Regions from separate parts of the Desulfitobacterium sp. LBE genome, predicted to be linked through region 1. Evidence: riboswitches for the same ligand, from Rfam matches in the RefSeq annotation. Region 1 holds a riboswitch; the other holds the start of a gene.
What was found. Region 1 has a riboswitch for molybdenum cofactor ahead of DESLBE_RS21600 ((Fe-S)-binding protein). Riboswitches for the same ligand answer to the same signal wherever they lie in the genome.
Positions count from the first base shown of each region.

Region 1 (9,525 bases):
CTTTTTCTTTATAATATAGTTTTTTAAGATAGTTAAGAGCAGCTTTCACGGAGAGAATCCGCTTTAAGAATGCTCTTGGGAACGCAGACTCTTACCTGATCCTTATAGAGACTTTGAATCTCAACATCCACTCCGTAAAGGGTTTTAATCAGGTTTTCCGAATAGATCTGATGAGGCTGTCCATAAGCGAGAACTTTGCCATCCTTCATCGCCAAGACTTTATCGGAAAAGAGAAAGGTTTGATCGGGGTTGTGGGTGGATTGAACAACCGTGTATCCGTCCTTGGCCAGAGCTTTGATCTGGTTTTGAACCCGGATCTGATTGCCAAAATCCAAGTTGGCGGTAGGTTCATCAAGAATAAGTATTTTAGCTTCCTGAACCAAGGCCCGGGCGATGAGTACGAGCTGCCTCTCCCCGCCGCTGATCTGAGTATAGCCTCTGTTTTTAAGATGAGTGATTCCCAGCCTTTCCATAGCTGCTTCAGCAAGGCGAAGCTGCTTATGGCCCGGTTTGGAGAGAGTGGATACCTGTATGGCGGTCCCCATCAGCACCATGTCAAATACGCTGTAATTAAATGAGGGATAATGGGACTGGGGGATATAAGCGACACAACTGGCCATGTCCTTGATCCCCATATGTTTTACATCCAGGTTATTCAGAGAGATTCGTCCCTTGTACCCATGAAGCAAACCGAGTATACAACGAAATAAAGTGCTTTTCCCTACTCCGTTGGGGCCTAAAATCGATAACAGCTCATAATCCTCTGCTGAGAAACTAATATCCTTGAGAATAAGCCGTTGATCATAGCCAAAGCTGAGGTTGGATACTTCGATACTCAATAGGTCTCCCCCCTTCGGGTAATCAGATAGATAAAGAAGGGAGCTCCGACTAAGGCAGTAAGAATTCCCAGAGGAATCTCTGTGGTAAGCAGATTGCGGGAAAAGTTGTCGACGATAAGGAGAAAGACTGCCCCCGTAAGCATCGTAGCCGGCATCAGTGCAGTGTAGTTGCTTCCCACAAGCCTGCGGGCCAGATGAGGAATGACCAAACCGACCCAGCCGATCACGCCGCTTACCGAGACGCTGGCCGCCGTAACAAAGGTGGCACAGATGATGACCAGCAGGCGGATTTGTTTGGCATTGACCCCCATAGTTTTGGCTTCATCATCACCAAGGGTGAGTATGTTGAGCCGCCAGCGCAGGAGCAGCAAGGGGATCAAGCCGACGGCCATAGGCAGAACTGCGAAAGCAATATCGCTTAGTTTCGACCCGGATAAACTGCCCATCAGCCAATACGTGATCACCGGCAGTTGATCATTAGGGTCGGCGACCAACTTAATAAACGAGGTACCGGCTGAAAAAAGTGAACTCACCATGATTCCGGCTAAGATCAAACCAAGCAGATTGTTGCCCTTGGCTTTTTTACTGATAAAATAAATAATAGCTACAGTAAGGAGGCTGAAGGTAAAAGCACTCAGAATGATTAAGCTATTGCCGCCGTGATGAAGTATAGCCAGGGCAGCACCAAAGGCAGCTCCTGATGAGGCTCCCAGAATATCCGGAGAGGCCATGGGATTCTGAAAAACGCCCTGATAGGCAGCTCCCGCAGCCGATAGACAGCAGCCGACCAAACAAGCCAAAAGAATTCGTGGTAACCGAATGTTGATCAGCACGATTTCCAAACGGTCGGCCCAAAATTGCTCGACGGGAAAAATTTTAGATAAGAGAATTCCGAACAATTCCTTGGGCGGAATGGGATAACGGCCAAGCTGAAAAGAGATAATGATGGTGATCAGTAAAAGGATGCCAAGACCTACGACCATAGAGATGCCTTGGTTTTTACGCTTCATTTTGTTACCGCCTTTAAAAATAAACTGGAGACATTTTTCACTGGGGACATTTTTCACGAGGAATGGGTTAAGTGAAGTAATTTGTTGGAATTTAATATTCACTAAGATTATACAAGTATAAAAAAGTTAAGTCAACGAATATGAGTGAACTAAAATAGATATGAATTAATTAAAATAAACTGGAAATAGAGTTTGATTGGTTGTAAGATAAAAATAAAGTGAAATATATATTGTTATGTATATTTGTATTGGTTTAAATTTAGGGCTGGTGCAAAGGCCAGTTCTTGGCAGAGATATTTCCTAATATAGTGGGTGATGTGGCGCCCGGGCTTGGAGGAGGTTGTCCATGAAACTTATTACTGTGGCGGGGCCCCCGTCATCAGGCAAGACTTCGGTCATCTTAAGGCTGGTTGAGTCTATGCCGGAAAAGAAGAAGATCGGTGTCGTAAAATTTGACTGTTTGACTTCTTTTGATAATTTGAGCTATGAAGAGGCAGGGATCCCTGTGCAGACCGGTTTTTCAGGGAAGATCTGCCCGGATCATTTCTTTGTCAGCAATATTGAAGATGCGGTACAGTGGGGGATTCAATCAGGTTTTGAACTGCTGATCACGGAAAGTGCGGGGTTATGCAACCGTTGTTCCCCTTATATCAAAGGTATCCTGTCCATTTGTGTCATCGATAATCTATCAGGTATCAATACCCCCCGCAAAATTGGGCCGATGCTGAAATTTGCCGATATCGTCGTGGTTACCAAAGGGGATATTGTCTCCCAGGCCGAGCGGGAAGTTTTTGCCTTTAATATCACTCAGGTCAATCCCGCCGCCCGGATTGTCTTTGTCAATGGCATTACCGGACAAGGGGCTTTTATTCTTGCCAAGCATTTGCAGCAGGCCAGGGACATTGAAACCACCCGGGATATGAAACTGCGCTTTACCACACCGGCGGCCGTCTGTTCCTACTGCACAGGTGAGACGAGGATTGGGGAGCCTTATCAGATGGGAATGATGAAGAAGATGGAGTTTGGCAATGATGAAAAGCAATGATTTTTTACACCTGGTCCATAACCAAAGCCTAAAGGATGTGCTTAAGGAGTATCCGATCGGAGCCGATTTTCTGACCAATTTGCGCTTGGGTGATATCAAGGCCGAACTGACCCTGCCGGAGGCATTGCAGGAAGCGGATGAGGAAACTCTCGCCGAGTTTGGCATGGACCCCTTCGGAGTAGTGCAGGGTTTTTGTCAGTTTCTTGAAACCTTTTCCCTGCAGAAAGGTTCCCGCACGGTGATTTCTTTTCTGACCATCCACGGGGGATACAATAAGCGGAAAGAACCTGAGGACATCAACTTTACCATTTATCCCGGCGAGATTATCAGTATTGTCGGCCCAACCGGCTCAGGAAAGAGCCGGCTGCTCAATGATATCGAGTGTCTGGCTCAAGGAGATACACCCACCGGCCGAGTGATCCGGATCAATGGCGCGGAACTGGATGATCTCCAGCGTTTTGAGATGGAAGGAAAATTGGTGGCTCAGCTGTCCCAGAACATGAACTTCGTCATGGATTTGACGGTTCGTGAGTTTTTGGAAATGCATGCCAAGAGCAGGCTGATTCCTCATGCGCAGGATGTAATTGGCCGATGTTTTCAATGTGCCAATGATCTGGCGGGAGAAAAATTTTCCGAGGAGACGAAAGTAACCCAACTCAGCGGCGGACAATCCCGGGCCTTGATGATCGCCGACACAGCGTTTATCAGCGAGTCTCCTATCGTTTTGATTGATGAAATAGAGAACGCAGGGATAGATCGGAGGCAAGCCATCACCCTCTTGGCCCATCGGGAAAAGATCATCTTGATTTCCACCCATGATCCCCTCCTGGGCTTAAGCGCCGATAAACGGATTGTGATTAAGGACGGTGGAATCGCCAAAGTCATCCATACAACAGAGGAAGAAAGAGCCAGCCTCAAAACCATCGAAAAACTGGATAATGTCCTGGGGGAACTGAGAAACCGCCTGCGCTTGGGAGAGATGATTGACCGGCTGCCGGAGTGGGCGGCTCTTGAGTGACGATTGACAATGAATAACGATTGAACGATGAGAAACCATTGAACAATGAGGAAAAGAGGTGCGGAAGATGTGGGAAATCTATGACGCCATGATCAACGGGATTCCTGAAGATTTTTTGGTGGATGAGCTGGTCTGCGGAACGACTCATTCTGTGGTTCGCAGCGGGAACGGCGTGGGCCTGGGGCCCAATCGTCCCTTTGAAACAAGAATGCCTATGCTCACCCAAAATTTGCTGGGCCTGCCCCTGCGGGTGGCAGCAGGCTGTGTCAAGTCCTGGAATTATGTAGAGGCTTCTATCGGATTGGCGGCGATCAACGCTTATTACAATAATCCTCAAGTAGCCAGAGAACATGGTGTAATTTTCTCCGATGCCAAAAGGGTCGAGGACCGCATGAACGACCCCTTTATCATGTCTCAGAATGAAGTGAAAGGCAAAAAGGTTGGGGTGGTGGGTCATTTCCCCCATTTGGAAAGCCTTCTGGAGCCGATCTGCGATCTTTCTATTCTGGAGTGGAGTCCGGAGGAAGGGGACTATCCCCTGCCGGCCAGTGAATTTATCCTGCCGGAGTGTGACTATGTCTATATCACTTGCGCTTCGGTAGTGGATAAGACGCTGCCCAGGCTTCTGGAATTGTCAAAGAACGCCCGGCGGATCACGTTGGTTGGCCCGGGGACCCCGCTGGCTCCTGTACTTTTTGAGCATGGGCTTCAAGAGCTTTCGGGCTTTATGGTTAAAGATAATGCCCGGGCTTTTCGAATCGTAGCCGGGGCCGAGAAAGTGAAGATATATTCCGCGGGACAGAAGGTGACCATAAAAAAATAAGCAAGGGGGAGCAGGATGAATTTCGAATGGAATGAAAATACGGTGAGATGGTATCAGGACGCAGAAAGGTATACCGGTTTTTTCAAGAATATTGCTGAGTTGGTAGGGCCTAAAGTGGCGGAGCACTCTTCTTTATGTGATATTGGCTGCGGCATAGGACTGGTGGATTTAGAGCTGAGCAAAACCATTGACAGTATTACCTGCATAGATAAGAATCCCTATGCCATTGAGATACTTAAACAAAGAATTCAGGCCGAAAATATCAGGAACATCACTCCTTTGCTGATGGATTGCAATGCCATCGAGGCGGGGTGGGATGTTATCTTGATCAGCTTCTTCGGCAGCCGTGAGTTGGAACAATTTTTGCCCCGCTGTAAAAAACTCATCGCTGTGGTGGGCAGAAAGAGCCAGACAGAGCTCTATCCGGAAAAGTATCGGAAATTCCAGAAAAACACCTCTGAAGAGGTAGAGGGAAATTTGAACAGCAAGGGAATAGCTTATTCCCTAACCGAAACGGCTTTTGAATTTGGCCAGCCCTTTCGGTCGGAGGAAGATGCCCGGGCTTTTATCAGGACCCAATCCCATGATATCAACCCCGGAGATTTGGCAGGTTTTCTATCGGAACGTCTTGTGGAAACAGGCAAAGCAGATTTTCCCCTCTATCTGCCGCGCCAAAAGGCTGTAGGAATATTTGAAATCGAAGGGAGGCTGTAAATGCACATCTTTTTGACCGGGGAGATCCAAGTGGGCAAAAGTACCATCGTCGATAAAGCACTGGCTCTTTGCCAGGTAACCTACGCAGGATTCAGAACCTACTTTGGCCCGGACAGAGGTTCTCCCAACCGGCGGCTTTATCTGGCTGCAGCCTCGGGAGAGAAGGTCTATCAGGAAGAAAACAGTGTGGTTCATTTTTGTGAAAATAGTCCCCCCCAAGTCTTTACAGAGCGGTTTGATGGGTATGGGGCAGAACTCGTTCGCTGTGGCGGAAACCAGGCTCAACTTATCGTGATGGATGAATGCGGCAGCCTGGAACGGGAGGCTCTTGTCTTTCAGCAGGAGATCTTAGCAGCCATAGAAGGTCCGGTTCCGATTCTTGGCGTGATCAAGCAGGCCAGCAACGGCTGGACGGATCGGATAAGATGTCATCCCAAGGTAAAGCTGGTTTCCGTGTGCCGGGAAAACCGGGATGCGCTCCCTCACATCATCGCCTTGTATTTGCAGCAGTGTTTATAATGATTAAAATCAATCTGATCAAAACCTATTGAAACATAACTAAACCCAATATATAATAAGAATAGTGATTGAGAAAAACTTCATAATGATCTCCGAGCCGGAGCAACCTAAAGAGTCATCCATGGTTGGTCGGCCAGGGCTGTACGCCCTCGGGGTATATCCAGAAATGGCTATGCCTTCACGTTTGAAAAGGAGGTGGATTCCCAATATGTTGGGTTTAATAGAGGTTCCACTTTCGTTAAAGTGGAACCTTTTAACGTTTAAAGATCGGTTGGACTGGAGCCCGCCAACATGGAGAAAGAAGGTTGGTCAACAATGGGATTGAATTGTATGAAAATGATGGGGATACCGACTTTTGCGGAAAGACCCGATGCCGAATATTTGTTTTTTCCCGGATGTAATCCCTTTGCTGACAGGTCAAAAGGGGAATGGAATATGGTCTGTATGCAGTTGCTTAGGGATAGAAAAATTGATTTTGCCGTTCTGGGTAAAGATCAGTGGTGTTGTGGGGATAAAGCCTGCCAATTGGGCTATGGAGAGCTTTCGGGTTTAATAAGCCAAAGAAATATCACTGCTTGGCAGGAGTTGAAAATAAAGAAGATCGTAACAAGTTGTCCCCGCTGTTTTTATAACTTCCAGCATAAATATCGCCGGTATGGCGGAAACTTCGAAGTTATCCTGCTTTCTAGGCCTTGTGATGAGAAACTGAGTATCCAGACTTTACAGGAAGGGGTTTGGTAAAATGAAGTTAGCGATTATAGGCGGATATAATTTTGAGCGGCACAGCAAATCCATGGGCAAGCTGAAAAATATCGAACTGCGCTTCCACGACGGCGTGCCAAAAAAAAACAACAAAAAGGTATTGGAAAACCTCATCAAGGACACAGATTGTGTGATTATCGTGCAAATGGTCTGTTCCCATTCCAGCATGTGGGATGCCAAAGATGTGGCCAGAAAATATAATAAGAAGATCTACTACTCCCAGGCGAAGGGACTTGCTTCAGTTTTGAGTATGATTGAAAAAGAGCATGGGATTAGGACGGCTTAGTTTGACAAAAGAATCAAATCATACTATAATTATTTCCAAATTGAATCTTATGGTGTGATGATGAGAGGAAGATTCGGGTATCCCTTAAGAGAGTTTGGCAGGGTGGAAACCAGACGGGTAAGCGGATCAGGGCACTTGGAGCACGTTTTAAAGAAGGAGGATTTCCTTGAGAGCTGCCTTTTCAGGAGTTTGGGAACCAGGCGGCTTATATGGAGATCAAGCAGGGTGGAACCGCGGGAAGGATACTCTCGTCCCTGTAGCGAAAGCTACGGGACGGGAGTTTTTTGCATTACAGGAAGCACAAAGACAACCAGGCAGCCGCCTTTGCCAGCCAAGTTTTCTTTAATGTCCCGGTAGCTCAAGAGATTAGGTAGTAAAAAATAGGGAGGTTAACCATGAAATTTCAGGACATGATCCTTTCCCTGAATCAATTTTGGGGAGAACAAGGGTGCATCATTGCTCAGCCTTATGATATGGAAAAAGGCGCCGGAACCTTTAATCCCAACACCTTCTTGCGTGCCCTGGGGCCTGAACCGTGGAAAGTGGCTTATATTGAGCCTTCCCGCCGTCCTACGGATGGACGCTATGGAGAAAACCCCAATCGTTTACAGCATTATTTTCAATACCAGGTTATTATTAAGCCTTCGCCGGATAATATTCAGGAGCTCTATCTGCAAAGCCTGGAACGTTTGGGAGTTAACCCCAAAGAACATGATATTCGCTTTGTGGAAGACAACTGGGAGTCGCCGACCCTGGGGGCCTGGGGGTTAGGTTGGGAAGTTTGGCTGGATGGCATGGAAGTCACTCAGTTCACCTACTTCCAACAATGCGGGGGGATTGACTGCAAACCGGTCTGTGCCGAGATCACCTACGGTCTCGAGCGTTTGGCCATGTATATTCAAAATAAAGAGAGTGTCTATGATATTGAGTATGTAGGAGATATCACTTACGGCGATATCTACCTCCAAAACGAGATTGATTATTCTCATTACAATTTTGAAGCCGCCGATGTGGAAGCCCTGCAAACCTGGTTTGAAATGTATGAGAAGGAAGCCATTCGAATCGTGGAGAAAGGATTGGTCCTTCCTGCTTATGATTATGTCCTGAAATGCTCCCATACCTTCAACCTTCTCGATGCCCGCGGAGCCATCAGTGTGACTGAGCGGACGGGCTATATCGCCCGGGTCCGCAATTTGGCCCGTCTCTGTGCTCAGGCCTATGTGGAGCAGCGGGAACGCTTAGGCTACCCCTTACTCAAAGAACAGTCCGGAAAGGAGGCCGAATAAGATGGCTAAGGATTTTCTCTTAGAGATCGGCACAGAAGAGATCCCGGCGAAATTTGCCCCGGGAGTGCTGAACCAACTTCGTGAGCAAGCCCAGAAATACTGCCAGGAGCTGCGTCTGGATTATCAAGACCTGAAAGTTTACACTACACCCCGGCGTTTTGCCGTGCTTATTCAAGGCCTGGCCGAAAAACAAACGGATTTTACAGCAGAGGTCAAAGGGCCTGCCGTCAAAGCGGCCTATGATGCGGAGGGAAACCCTACTAAGGCTGCTCAAGGCTTTGCCCGGGGGCAAGGGGTGGAGCCCAAGGATCTTTTCGTTCAGGAATTAAACGGTGTGTCCTATGTCTATGCCCGGAAATTTGAGCTGGGCCAGCCTACCTTGCAATTATTGCCCAAGCTTTGCACCGATTTGATCACCGGACTGCATTTTCCCAAGCCGATGCGCTGGGCCGACCTGGAGTTCCGCTTTGCCCGCCCCATTCGCTGGATCGTTGCCTTATTCGGCAGTGAGGTCATCCCCTTTGAGTTTGTGGGGCTGGCATCGGGAAAAGCCTCCCGGGGGCATCGTACCTTAGGCGGACCTGTAACTTTGGATAGCCCGGCGGACTATGAAAAACAAATGCTCCAGGCCTTTGTCATGGTGGACCCGGAGCAGCGCCGGCAATCCGTCTGGGAGCAAATCCATGCCCTCGCCGCTAAAGTGGGGGGAGATGTGGAGAAGGATGACGATCTTCTGGATGAAGTAACCCATATCATCGAATACCCTACCGCTCTGCTCGGCGAAGTGGCTCCGAATTATATGCATCTGCCGGAACCGGTGATCACCACTCCCATGAAAGAGCATCAGCGTTATTTCCCCGTACGGGATAAGGAAGGCAAGCTGCTTCCCTATTTCATTACCGTACGCAATGGGGATGATCATGCCCTGGCGAAGGTCAAGGCCGGGAATGAGAAAGTTCTCAAAGCCCGCTTGGAAGATGCGGCCTTCTATTATCGTGAAGACCAAAAAACACCTCTTGCTGTGCTGGTCGAAAAGCTGGATAAAGTCACCTACCATGAGAAATTAGGCAGTGTCCGCCAGCGGGTGGAGCGGATTCGGACCCTGGCCCGGGGGATAGCAGCTCGATTGGGGATGGAGAGCGAAAAGCAGGACTTGGTTGAGCGGACGGCACTGCTGGCCAAAGCGGATCTGGTGACGTTGATGGTCTATGATTTCCCGGAGC
Region 1 is NZ_VLKD01000001.1:4,585,288-4,594,812, forward strand. Features, by position in the region: gene DESLBE_RS21560 (ABC transporter substrate-binding protein) at 1-49, opposite strand, end outside; gene DESLBE_RS21565 (ABC transporter ATP-binding protein) at 33-839, opposite strand; gene DESLBE_RS21570 (iron ABC transporter permease) at 836-1,849, opposite strand; gene DESLBE_RS21575 (GTP-binding protein) at 2,196-2,894, shown strand; gene DESLBE_RS21580 (ABC transporter ATP-binding protein) at 2,881-3,912, shown strand; gene DESLBE_RS21585 (DUF364 domain-containing protein) at 3,980-4,735, shown strand; gene DESLBE_RS21590 (class I SAM-dependent methyltransferase) at 4,751-5,449, shown strand; gene DESLBE_RS21595 (nucleoside-triphosphatase) at 5,450-5,968, shown strand; molybdenum cofactor riboswitch at 6,047-6,179, shown strand; gene DESLBE_RS21600 ((Fe-S)-binding protein) at 6,260-6,709, shown strand; gene DESLBE_RS21605 (DUF2325 domain-containing protein) at 6,711-7,016, shown strand; gene glyQ (glycine--tRNA ligase subunit alpha) at 7,412-8,302, shown strand; gene glyS (glycine--tRNA ligase subunit beta) at 8,304-9,525, shown strand, end outside.

Region 2 (9,525 bases), 2.5 Mb from region 1:
CAGTGGTGGTTCCATCCCCTGCTACATCATTGGTTTTGGTTGCAACCTCCTTGACAAGTTGGGCACCCATATTCTCGAATGGATCTTCCAGCTCAATTTCCCGGGCGATGGTTACACCATCATTGGTAATCAAAGGAGCGCCGAATTTTTTGTCCAAAACCACATTACGGCCTTTAGGTCCAAGAGTTACCCGGACAGACTCAGCCAGGGCATTAACACCACGCTCTAATGCGCGGCGAGCTTCTTCATTGAAAACGATTTGTTTTGCCACCTGTAAGTTCCTCCTTAAAAATCCAAAATTCAAGGGTCAATAAGTAAAAAACACTGTACAATGTCAAGTTCATTAAGTGAATAAAGCAAAGAGTATTATCTTAGCCAATAACCGCTAAAATGTCAGTTTCCTTAAGAATAAGATACTCTTGACCATCATACTTTACTTCAGTACCGGCATATTTGGAATAAATCACGCGGTCACCCACTTTAACATCCAGGACGATGCGCTCTCCTTTTTCCATTTTTCCAGGTCCTACTGCAACGACTTCACCTTCTTGAGGCTTTTCTTTAGCCGTATCCGGCATGATGATTCCGCTTTTTGTCTTTTCTTCCATGGGGAGTGCTTTAATGACTACCCGATCACCTAGAGGCTTAATGTTCATTGAAGAAAGTCCCTCCTTAAGAACTCAAATATTATTTTGATATTGTTAGCACTCATTCCTATTGAGTGCTAACATCATACTATAATAATATGCAAGGTGGATGAAGAAATCAAATCCTGTCATTTGCATTTTTAAGAGATTTACAAGCGAAAACCTTCTATTTTCTCCTTATATCTTCCCCTTATTGCATCACTCTTAAATTGACAGAATCTCATAGCTTCGACTTGCATTCACTAAGCAATATATTGACCAGTCCCCGGGGGGTTTATTCATCCTTTGGACAAAAAATCATCACGGCATCTAAGAAGAAGGGATATCCAGCCCTCCCGGCCAGATACCCCTTCTTCTCATTCTTTTATTACCCTATGCCGTGCCTGCTCAATTTTACACGGCAAACCATCAATGAGTTCTTAATTTCTCATAGCGTTTGCGAATCTCTTCGATTGCGGAACCCAGAACAACTTGAACCATAGAATGGTCAAGATTCAAAAGATAGACCTTGGTTTTACCGATCTTTAAACTGGAATCGGCATATTCTTGTTCAAGAAGAATCCCCTCTCTTAATGCGTAGCGAATAAGCTCTTTCACTTGGGATATGGTAACTCCCAGATGATCCGACAGGGCGAGCCTCGCTTTGGTGGAAGCAATATACGTCATGCTTAGCTGAAGCTGAGCTATGATTGAGATTGCTTGTTCAAGATCCTTTTCAGGCTCATATTCCTGCGGTCGCTCCTGAGGGAGAAACTCACCGAAAAAGTCCCCGGAATCACTGAAGGCTTGAAGTTCGTGGTGCATGCTTCCCTTCACGCCGATAACTTTAACATCTTTTCCCCAGGCCCTTACTTTGCGAAGTAAAGGCAAAAAATCTCCATCCCCAGTTAGAAGAAGAAACACATCAAAGGTTGCGGTACGGGTGAGCAAGATCTCCTGCGCTTCCAATATGAGCTCCACATCCGCCGCATTTCGCCTTAATCCTGTACTGGCAAAATTGTTTTTTCCGTACACATGGCGTGTATATACATGAATCTTCTCAAAAGAAGTCTGGGCACGCCAGAATTCTTCCCGATCGAAATTAGCATAGAGATAAATAGCAGATAGAACATAGTCGTTTTTCTTGGCATACAGTTGAATGGATTCCATAAGGATTTCCGGAGTTAATTCATAACCTTGTTCAAAGAGTCCAGTCCATATATTTTCATAATCAATAAAAGCAATCGCCTTCAAAACAATGTCACCCCATTTCCACTTTCCCTTACTATAGAGTACGCAGGAAAAGGACAGGAGTGACAAGCAAAAAAATTTTTATATTGAATTGAACCTAAAAAATCTCAAAAACACGCTGAAGATGCCTATTGATGAACAGGCACAGCACACTCGCTGGCCTCCCCTTTGAGGATCTGAATTCCATGGGGCAAAGCAGGGACAAGGGCTGCCCAACACTCCTTACAGGCCTTAGGCGAACCCGGCATATTGATGATTAGAGTCTGCTTGCGCAAGGCCGCTACTGCCCGGCTTAACATAGCCTTCGGAGTAATTTTGTAGCTTTCATAACGCATCACTTCAGCAATCCCGGGGACCATACGATCCGCAATAGCAATCGTCGCCTCCGGGGTAACATCACGCAAGGAGAAACCCGTGCCACCTGTGGTCAGAATGAGATCTAAGCCCTCTTCATCGGCCCACTTTTTCATAGTTTGGGCCAAAAGCTCCTGATCATCCGGAAGAATGGTATAGAGAACGACCTCGCCGTCAATCTCTTTCACCAGTTCCTTGAGAACAGCACCGGAAAGATCCTCTCTTTGCCCCTGAGATCCTTTATCACTGGCGGTTATAACCCCAACCCTCAGCATTACTCCATCACCTCAACACTATCTCCCACATTAATAGAGCCGCCTTCCAGAACACGGATGAAGATCCCTTCCTTGGGCATAACACAGTCCCCCGCTTGATAATAAATAGCACATCGGGTGTGACATTCTTTGCCGATCTGTGTCACTTCGCCCACGCCGGTTTCACCTATCTTTAATTTTGTGCCCAGGGGCAGGCTCACCAGATCGATTCCTTCAGTGGTTAAATTCTCGGCAAAATCTCCCGGTCCTACATCAAGTCCCATATCCTGCATCTTCTTGATGCTTTCCATCGCCAGCAAGCTTACCTGACGATGCCAATCCCCGCCATGAGCATCTCCTTCGATACCAAAATCAACCTTCAGTACTCCCTCCCCTACATTTTTTTTCCGCATCCCTTTTTTCTCACTTGTACAAACTGCGATAATCTTCGCCATCATCATTCCTCCTAATTTATTTTAAATCATTCGAATTTATCTATTAAGTTGTGCCCTTTAAGTGATCTTCGCGAATAAAATGCCCGCTCTTGCCGCCGGTTTTTTCCATAAGCCGGATATCGCCGATGACCATGGTCTTGTCGATAGCCTTGCACATATCATAAATAGTTAAGGCAGCAACACTGACAGCCGTAAGCGCTTCCATCTCAACCCCGGTTTTACCCGTGACTTTGACAATTCCTTCGATTTCTATGGTTCCGGGAGGGACAATTTCGAAATTCAGCTTTGCTCCGGTAATAGCCAGAGGGTGACACATAGGAATCACATTTGAAGTTTGTTTGGCTGCCATGATTCCCGCGACCTGGGCCACCGCCAACACATCCCCTTTGGCAATCTGTCCTGAGCGAATCCTCTCCAAAGTCTCCGCCTGCATTTCCACCTTACCCCGGGCCGTAGCCACCCGGGTCGTCTCCGCCTTATCCGAGACATCCACCATACGTGCCCGGCCTTCTTCATCAAAATGTGTCAGTTCCATAATTATCCTCCAATCTGGGACATAATCCGTTGATCCTGCCAGGCCTGATCATTCATATGATGTTCAGCCGGCTTATTCCAAATCGCCTGGGCAAAAACATCCCTGACCTCGTCATCACTCTTGTTGGAGCGAAGCACTGCACGAAAATCCACTTCTTTGGAACTGTGTAAGCACAGGCGCAGCTTCCCGTCAGGCGTCAGGCGAATTCGATTGCAAGTGCTGCAGAAATGCTTGCTGATAGCGCTGATAAAGCCCACACTGCCCTTAAAACCCTCTGAAGTGATATATTCCGCAGGACCTCCTCCTTGAATATCGTGAGTGGCTTTAAGGCCTTCTAAACCCAGTATCGCTTTCATCTCATCGATAGATACAAAATCACTGCGTTTATCCGAGCTGATCCCGATAGGCATCAATTCGATAAAGCGAACATGAAGTGGATAGTCACGAGCTAATTCCATAAAACGGGGCAGCTCATGGCTATTGAAATCACGAACCACCACCACATTGAGTTTAACCGGATGCAGCCCTACTTCGAGAGAGCGGTGTATTCCCTGAAAGACTTTCTTAATATCCCCACCACGGGTAAGTTCCCGGAACCTATCTTCATTGAAAGTATCCAGGCTTATATTGACCCGATTAACTCCCGCCTTTTTCAGATCTTCCGCCATGTCCGCAAGAAGTATCCCATTGGTGGTCAGCATCAAATCTTCCACTCCTGGAATTTGCGAGGCATTCTGCAAAAATTCCAGAACTCCGGCCCTGATTAAGGGTTCCCCGCCGGTGATGCGGAACCGTCTAAAGCCCAATGTGGTGCTAATCCGCATGACACGCAATATTTCCTCATAGGTTAAGATGCGCTCATGAGGAATCCATTGGACTCCTTCAGCGGGCATGCAATATTTACATCGTAAATTGCAGCGATCTGTAATGGAAATCCTCAGGTATTCGATCTGGCGCCGATATTGATCTTGCATAGATTCCCCTCACCTTCACGTTCATTATTCCACAAAATAAATAAGCCCCACGGTCTGTAAAACCGCGGAGCTCCCGCATACCCTACAGACTCCTTTCCAAATGGGAGGCATTACTGTTTCCAATAATACCCGGTGCAGAATGCACGACTGGTAAACCATAGCTAACTTTAGGTTTCCAGTTTCGGAGCACATAAACATATTCTATTTGCTCATTATTCCATGTTTCAAAATAATTATAGCAGAATGAATGTAACTACTTGTAGTATACACCATTTTGGAGATTGCCAAAAGAGTTCAAAGCAATAATATTTCTTAATCCTTATTAATATTTCTTAATATATTCCAGATAAATAACATTTTTTCCATTAAAAATAATAAAGAATGTTCTTTTTACAGCATTAAATACTATGACTATTGTGTTGCCGCAGCTCCAGGCACTCCTGAGGGGTATTCATATTGCTTAAAAAAAGATGTATTGCGGGAAAATCCCGGAAATCCTTCTCCCTTAGATAACGCACTCTGCTGTATTGCTGAACAAGTTTTGTCAGTTTAAGATGCTTTGCCTTTAAGCTCTCGGCAAGCAAGGGGAGGCAATTCTTGTGGTAAAAAGCATGAAGAGGGTGAACTACACCCTCAATCTCGGGGACTAAAATATCCTCGCCTTTAATTTCTTCAGCCATAAATCGAATCACCTCTGTATTCAAAAAAGGCATATCGCAAGCAGCAAAAAATGCATAATCATAACGGGCTTCCCGCAGGCATGCTTCCAGTCCACCTAATGGCCCATGATCCGGATAATTATCCTTGATCACCTTTACTCCATAGTCAGCGTAAAGCTCCGGATGATTGCTGCTAATCATCACTTCCGCAAAAACCGCATTGAAGACAGCTAAGCTGTGTTCGATAAGCGGTGCCCCATCCCATTCAATAAAAGCCTTGTTGCAACCCATGCGGGAACTTTTCCCACCGGCCAGAATAATCCCGGTCATCGGCAGAAGGGTTTGTCCATAATCAGCACCCATATCCTATGTCTCCCTTATCTCTATCAACGTTTAAGCTTTTGTCTTATATTGTAACACAGATAGCGAAAACATGCCTAGGGTGGAGCTCTAGAAGGTTTTAACCATTGCTGCCTTTTTTCTGTAACAAAAAGAGAGTGCCCTACGCTATATACTGGATATAGCCAGGCACTCTCCTATTCTTATCCACTTCGAGGATAGGCCAACTGCGCTTAAATTACTTCAAAGCTTCCACACGCACACCACAGACCTTATATTCGTAGGTCTTGGTTACTTTATCATACGCCCCATTGGTTAAGACATTGGTCGGTGACTCCCTATAGTGCAGGGTCATAAAGAGCACCCCTGGCGGAACTCGTTTGGTTACCCAAACCTTGGTCACTACCTCACCGCGGCGGGAAACTACCTTGATTTTCTCACCATCCTGAATCCCCAATCGCCGGGCGTCCTTAGGATTAAGCTCAGCCAATTCCTCGGGGGCATGCTCATCCAGCGCCGCCGAGAAACGGGTGGAGATGTTATAATGCTGCAGCTTGCGACCCGTGGTCAGCAGGAATGGGTACTCTTCATCGGGCAGCTCATCCGGCAGTTGATGCTCAATCACCGTGAACACGCCTTTGCCGCGGGTAAATTTCCCTTGGTGCAGGAACTTCGTGCCCGGATGCTCGGCGTGGGGAACCGGCCATTGCAGGCCTTTTTTGCCCAGACGCTCATAGGTAACACCAGCAAACTGCGGTGCCAAGGAGGCAACCTCCAGCATGATCTCTGCAGGCGATGGGTAAGCCATCGAGTACCCCATCCGGTTGGCAAGCTCGCAAATGATTTCCCAGTCCGCCTTCGTATTGGCGATCGGCTTAATCGCCCGGTTAACCCGTTGTACCCGACGCTCGGTATTGGTGAAAGTACCGTCCTTTTCCGCAAAGCTGGCCCCCGGTAAAATAACATCGGCCAATTCGGCAGTCTCAGACATAAAGATGTTCTGAACAACCAGGAAGTCCAAGGCCTTCAGGCCTTTACGCACATGATTGGCATCGGCATCGGTCAGTACAGGATCTTCGCCCATGATATACATGGCCCGCAATTCCTTCTTGACCGCTGAATCAAACATATCCGGAATCATGAAGCCCTGATTGGGATTAAGGGAAACTCCCCAGGCCTCTTCAAACTTAGCCCGTGCCTCTGGGTTGGTAACACTCTGATAGCCGGGGTAAACATTGGGCAGAGCTCCCATGTCGCAAGCTCCCTGCACATTGTTCTGCCCCCGCAGCGGGTTGACCCCGGAGCTTTCTTTGCCGATATTTCCGGTCAGCATGGCCAGATTGGCCAGGGACATAACATTATCCGTACCACAAACATGTTCCGTGATTCCCAGGGTGTAGAAAATCTGAGCTCGCTCCACACTGGTGTAGAGACGGGCAGCTTCTGCCATCAGCTCCACGGGAACTCCAGTGATTTTGCTGACTTCTTCCGGCGGGAATTTCTTGAGATTTTCCCGGAGTTCCTGATAGCCTTCGGTTCGCTCCTCAATAAAGGCACGATCCTCCCAGCCGTTCTCGACAATGATGTTCATGATCCCGTTGATCAGGGCAATATCCGTACCTGGTTTCAATCTCATCCAGATATGAGCATCCCTGGCCAGTTCGATCTCCCGCGGATCAGCTACAATAAGCTTGGCTCCCCGGGCCAGAGCCTGCTTCATCTTGGTGCCGATAATCGGATGGGCTTCTGTAGTATTGGAACCAATCACAAACATGACTTCGGCATTAGGGATTTCGTTGATAGAATTAGTCATCGCTCCTGAACCAAATGAAGTGGCAAGACCTGCCACAGTGGGAGCGTGTCAGGTACGGGCGCAGTGATCAACATTATTGGTTCCGATCACTGCGCGCATAAATTTTTGCATCAGGTAATTTTCTTCATTGGTACAGCGGGCCGAACTGAGTGCCGCAAAAGAATCCGGTCCATAGTCCTCTTTAATCTGGGAGAACTTTGCGGCAATTAAATCAAGGGCTTCATCCCAGCCTGCCGGGACGAATTCTCCATCCTTTTTAATCAAGGGAGTGGTCAGGCGCTGAGGGCTGTGGATCAAATCCATGCCAAAACGGCCCTTGACACAAAGGGCTTTACCGTTCACCGGTGACTCCGGATTGGAGGTTACCCCGATCACTTTGCCATTGCTGACATTCAGGTCAAAATTACAGCCTGTGCCGCAGAAAGGGCAGGTGGTCTGTACTTTTTCGATGTTCCAGGCCCGAGCCTGGCCGACCATCTTTTTCTCCACCAAGGCTCCCACTGGGCAAACCGAAACACAGGAACCGCAGAAAACGCATTCCGATTCACTATAAGGAACATCAAAGGCCGGTCCCACCTGGGAGTCAAACCCCCGTTTAAAGAAATCCAACACACTTCGCCCCTGAATCTCTTCACAGGCCCGCACACATTTGCCGCAGAGAATGCATTTATTCGGATCTCTGAGAATAAAGGGGTTGCTGTCATCAAGGGGCAGCTCACGCCGTTCTCCCCGGTAATCTTCGCCAGTCACACCATATTCATAGGCATACTGAGCCAGCGCACAGTCTCCCATTTTCTGACAGGTCATGCAATCCAAAGGGTGGTTCGCCACTAAGAGCTCCAGAATCACCTTGCGGGACTTGCGCACCTTTGGTGTCTGGGTCTTCACAACCATCCCCTGGGTCACCTGGGTAACGCAGGAAGGCGGCAGATTGCGCATACCTGCGATCTCAACAATACAGAGACGGCAAGCTCCGACATTGGTGAGTTCCGGATCCTGGCAAAGGGTTGGAATCGGAATATCGTGCATACGGCATGCTTCCAAGACCGTGCTCCCTTTGGGTACGACAACTTCTTTTTCGTCAATAGTTAAGTTAAGCCATTCCACTAAATCCACTCCTCCTTCTAGGCCCGGATAACCGCGCCAAATTTGCAGGAATCCATACAACTTCCACAGCGGATACATCTTTCCCCATCGATCACATAGGGGGTATTCTTATTGCCGCTGATACAGTTAGCCGGGCAATTTCTGGCACATAGTCCGCATTTTTTGCATTTTTCGGCATCGATAGAGTAGGTCAGAAGTTCACTGCAGACTCCGGCCCGGCATTTTTTGGCGTGGATATGCTCCTCGAACTCTTCCCGGAAATACTTTAAGGTAGCCAGGATAGGGTTGGGCGCATTCTGACCTAAGCCGCACAGTGAAGTTTCCTTAACTGTATAAGCCAGGGTTTCCAGTTTTTCAATATCATCCTCCCGGCCTTCACCGCGGGTGATGCGGTCAAGAATCTCCCACATCCGTTTATTCCCTTCGCGGCAGGGGGTACATTTTCCGCAGGACTCGCTCTGGGAAAAGTTCAGGAAAAAGCGGGCAATATCCACCATACAAGTGGTTTCGTCCATGATAACCAGACCACCGGAACCTACCATAGCACCGGCCTTAGTTAAGGTATCATAATCTACAGGGAGATCCAGCATATCTTCCGGCAGGCATCCCCCCGAGGGGCCGCCGATTTGAACCGCTTTGAACTTTTTACCATCTTTGATGCCGCCGCCGATATCGAAGATAATATCTCTTAAGGGCATTCCCATGGGAACTTCAACCAATCCTGTGTTGTTAACCTTACCTGTTAGAGCAAAAATCTTGGTCCCCTTGCTCTTCTCCGTTCCGTACTGGGCATACCATTGGGCTCCGTTTCTCAAGATATGAGGAATATTGGACCAGGTCTCAACATTATTGATATTGGTGGGCTTCCCCCATAATCCACTTTGGGCCGGGAAAGGAGGCCGCACACGAGGCATACCGCGTTTGCCCTCGATAGATGCCATCAAAGCGGTTTCCTCACCGCAGACAAAGGCTCCGGCTCCGGCGTTGATTTTTAAATGAAAATTAAATCCGGAACCCAGGATGTTATTCCCTAAGAATCCCGCTTCTTCTGCTTGTTTGATGGCAATTTGCAGGTTCTTGATCGCCAGGGGGTACTCTGCTCGGCAATAAACATAGCCCTCATCAGCACCAATGGCATAAGCGCCGATCAGCATACCT
Region 2 is NZ_VLKD01000001.1:2,066,243-2,075,767, forward strand. Features, by position in the region: gene groL (chaperonin GroEL) at 1-271, opposite strand, end outside; gene groES (co-chaperone GroES) at 372-656, opposite strand; gene DESLBE_RS09810 (NYN domain-containing protein) at 1,056-1,880, opposite strand; gene DESLBE_RS09815 (MogA/MoaB family molybdenum cofactor biosynthesis protein) at 2,006-2,506, opposite strand; gene DESLBE_RS09820 (MOSC domain-containing protein) at 2,506-2,940, opposite strand; gene moaC (cyclic pyranopterin monophosphate synthase MoaC) at 2,984-3,475, opposite strand; gene moaA (GTP 3',8-cyclase MoaA) at 3,478-4,449, opposite strand; molybdenum cofactor riboswitch at 4,522-4,648, opposite strand; gene DESLBE_RS09835 (molybdenum cofactor guanylyltransferase) at 4,848-5,471, opposite strand; gene fdhF (formate dehydrogenase subunit alpha) at 5,686-8,367, opposite strand; gene nuoF (NADH-quinone oxidoreductase subunit NuoF) at 8,385-9,525, opposite strand, start outside.
Region 2: another riboswitch for molybdenum cofactor. It lies ahead of moaA (GTP 3',8-cyclase MoaA); the one in region 1 lies ahead of DESLBE_RS21600 ((Fe-S)-binding protein).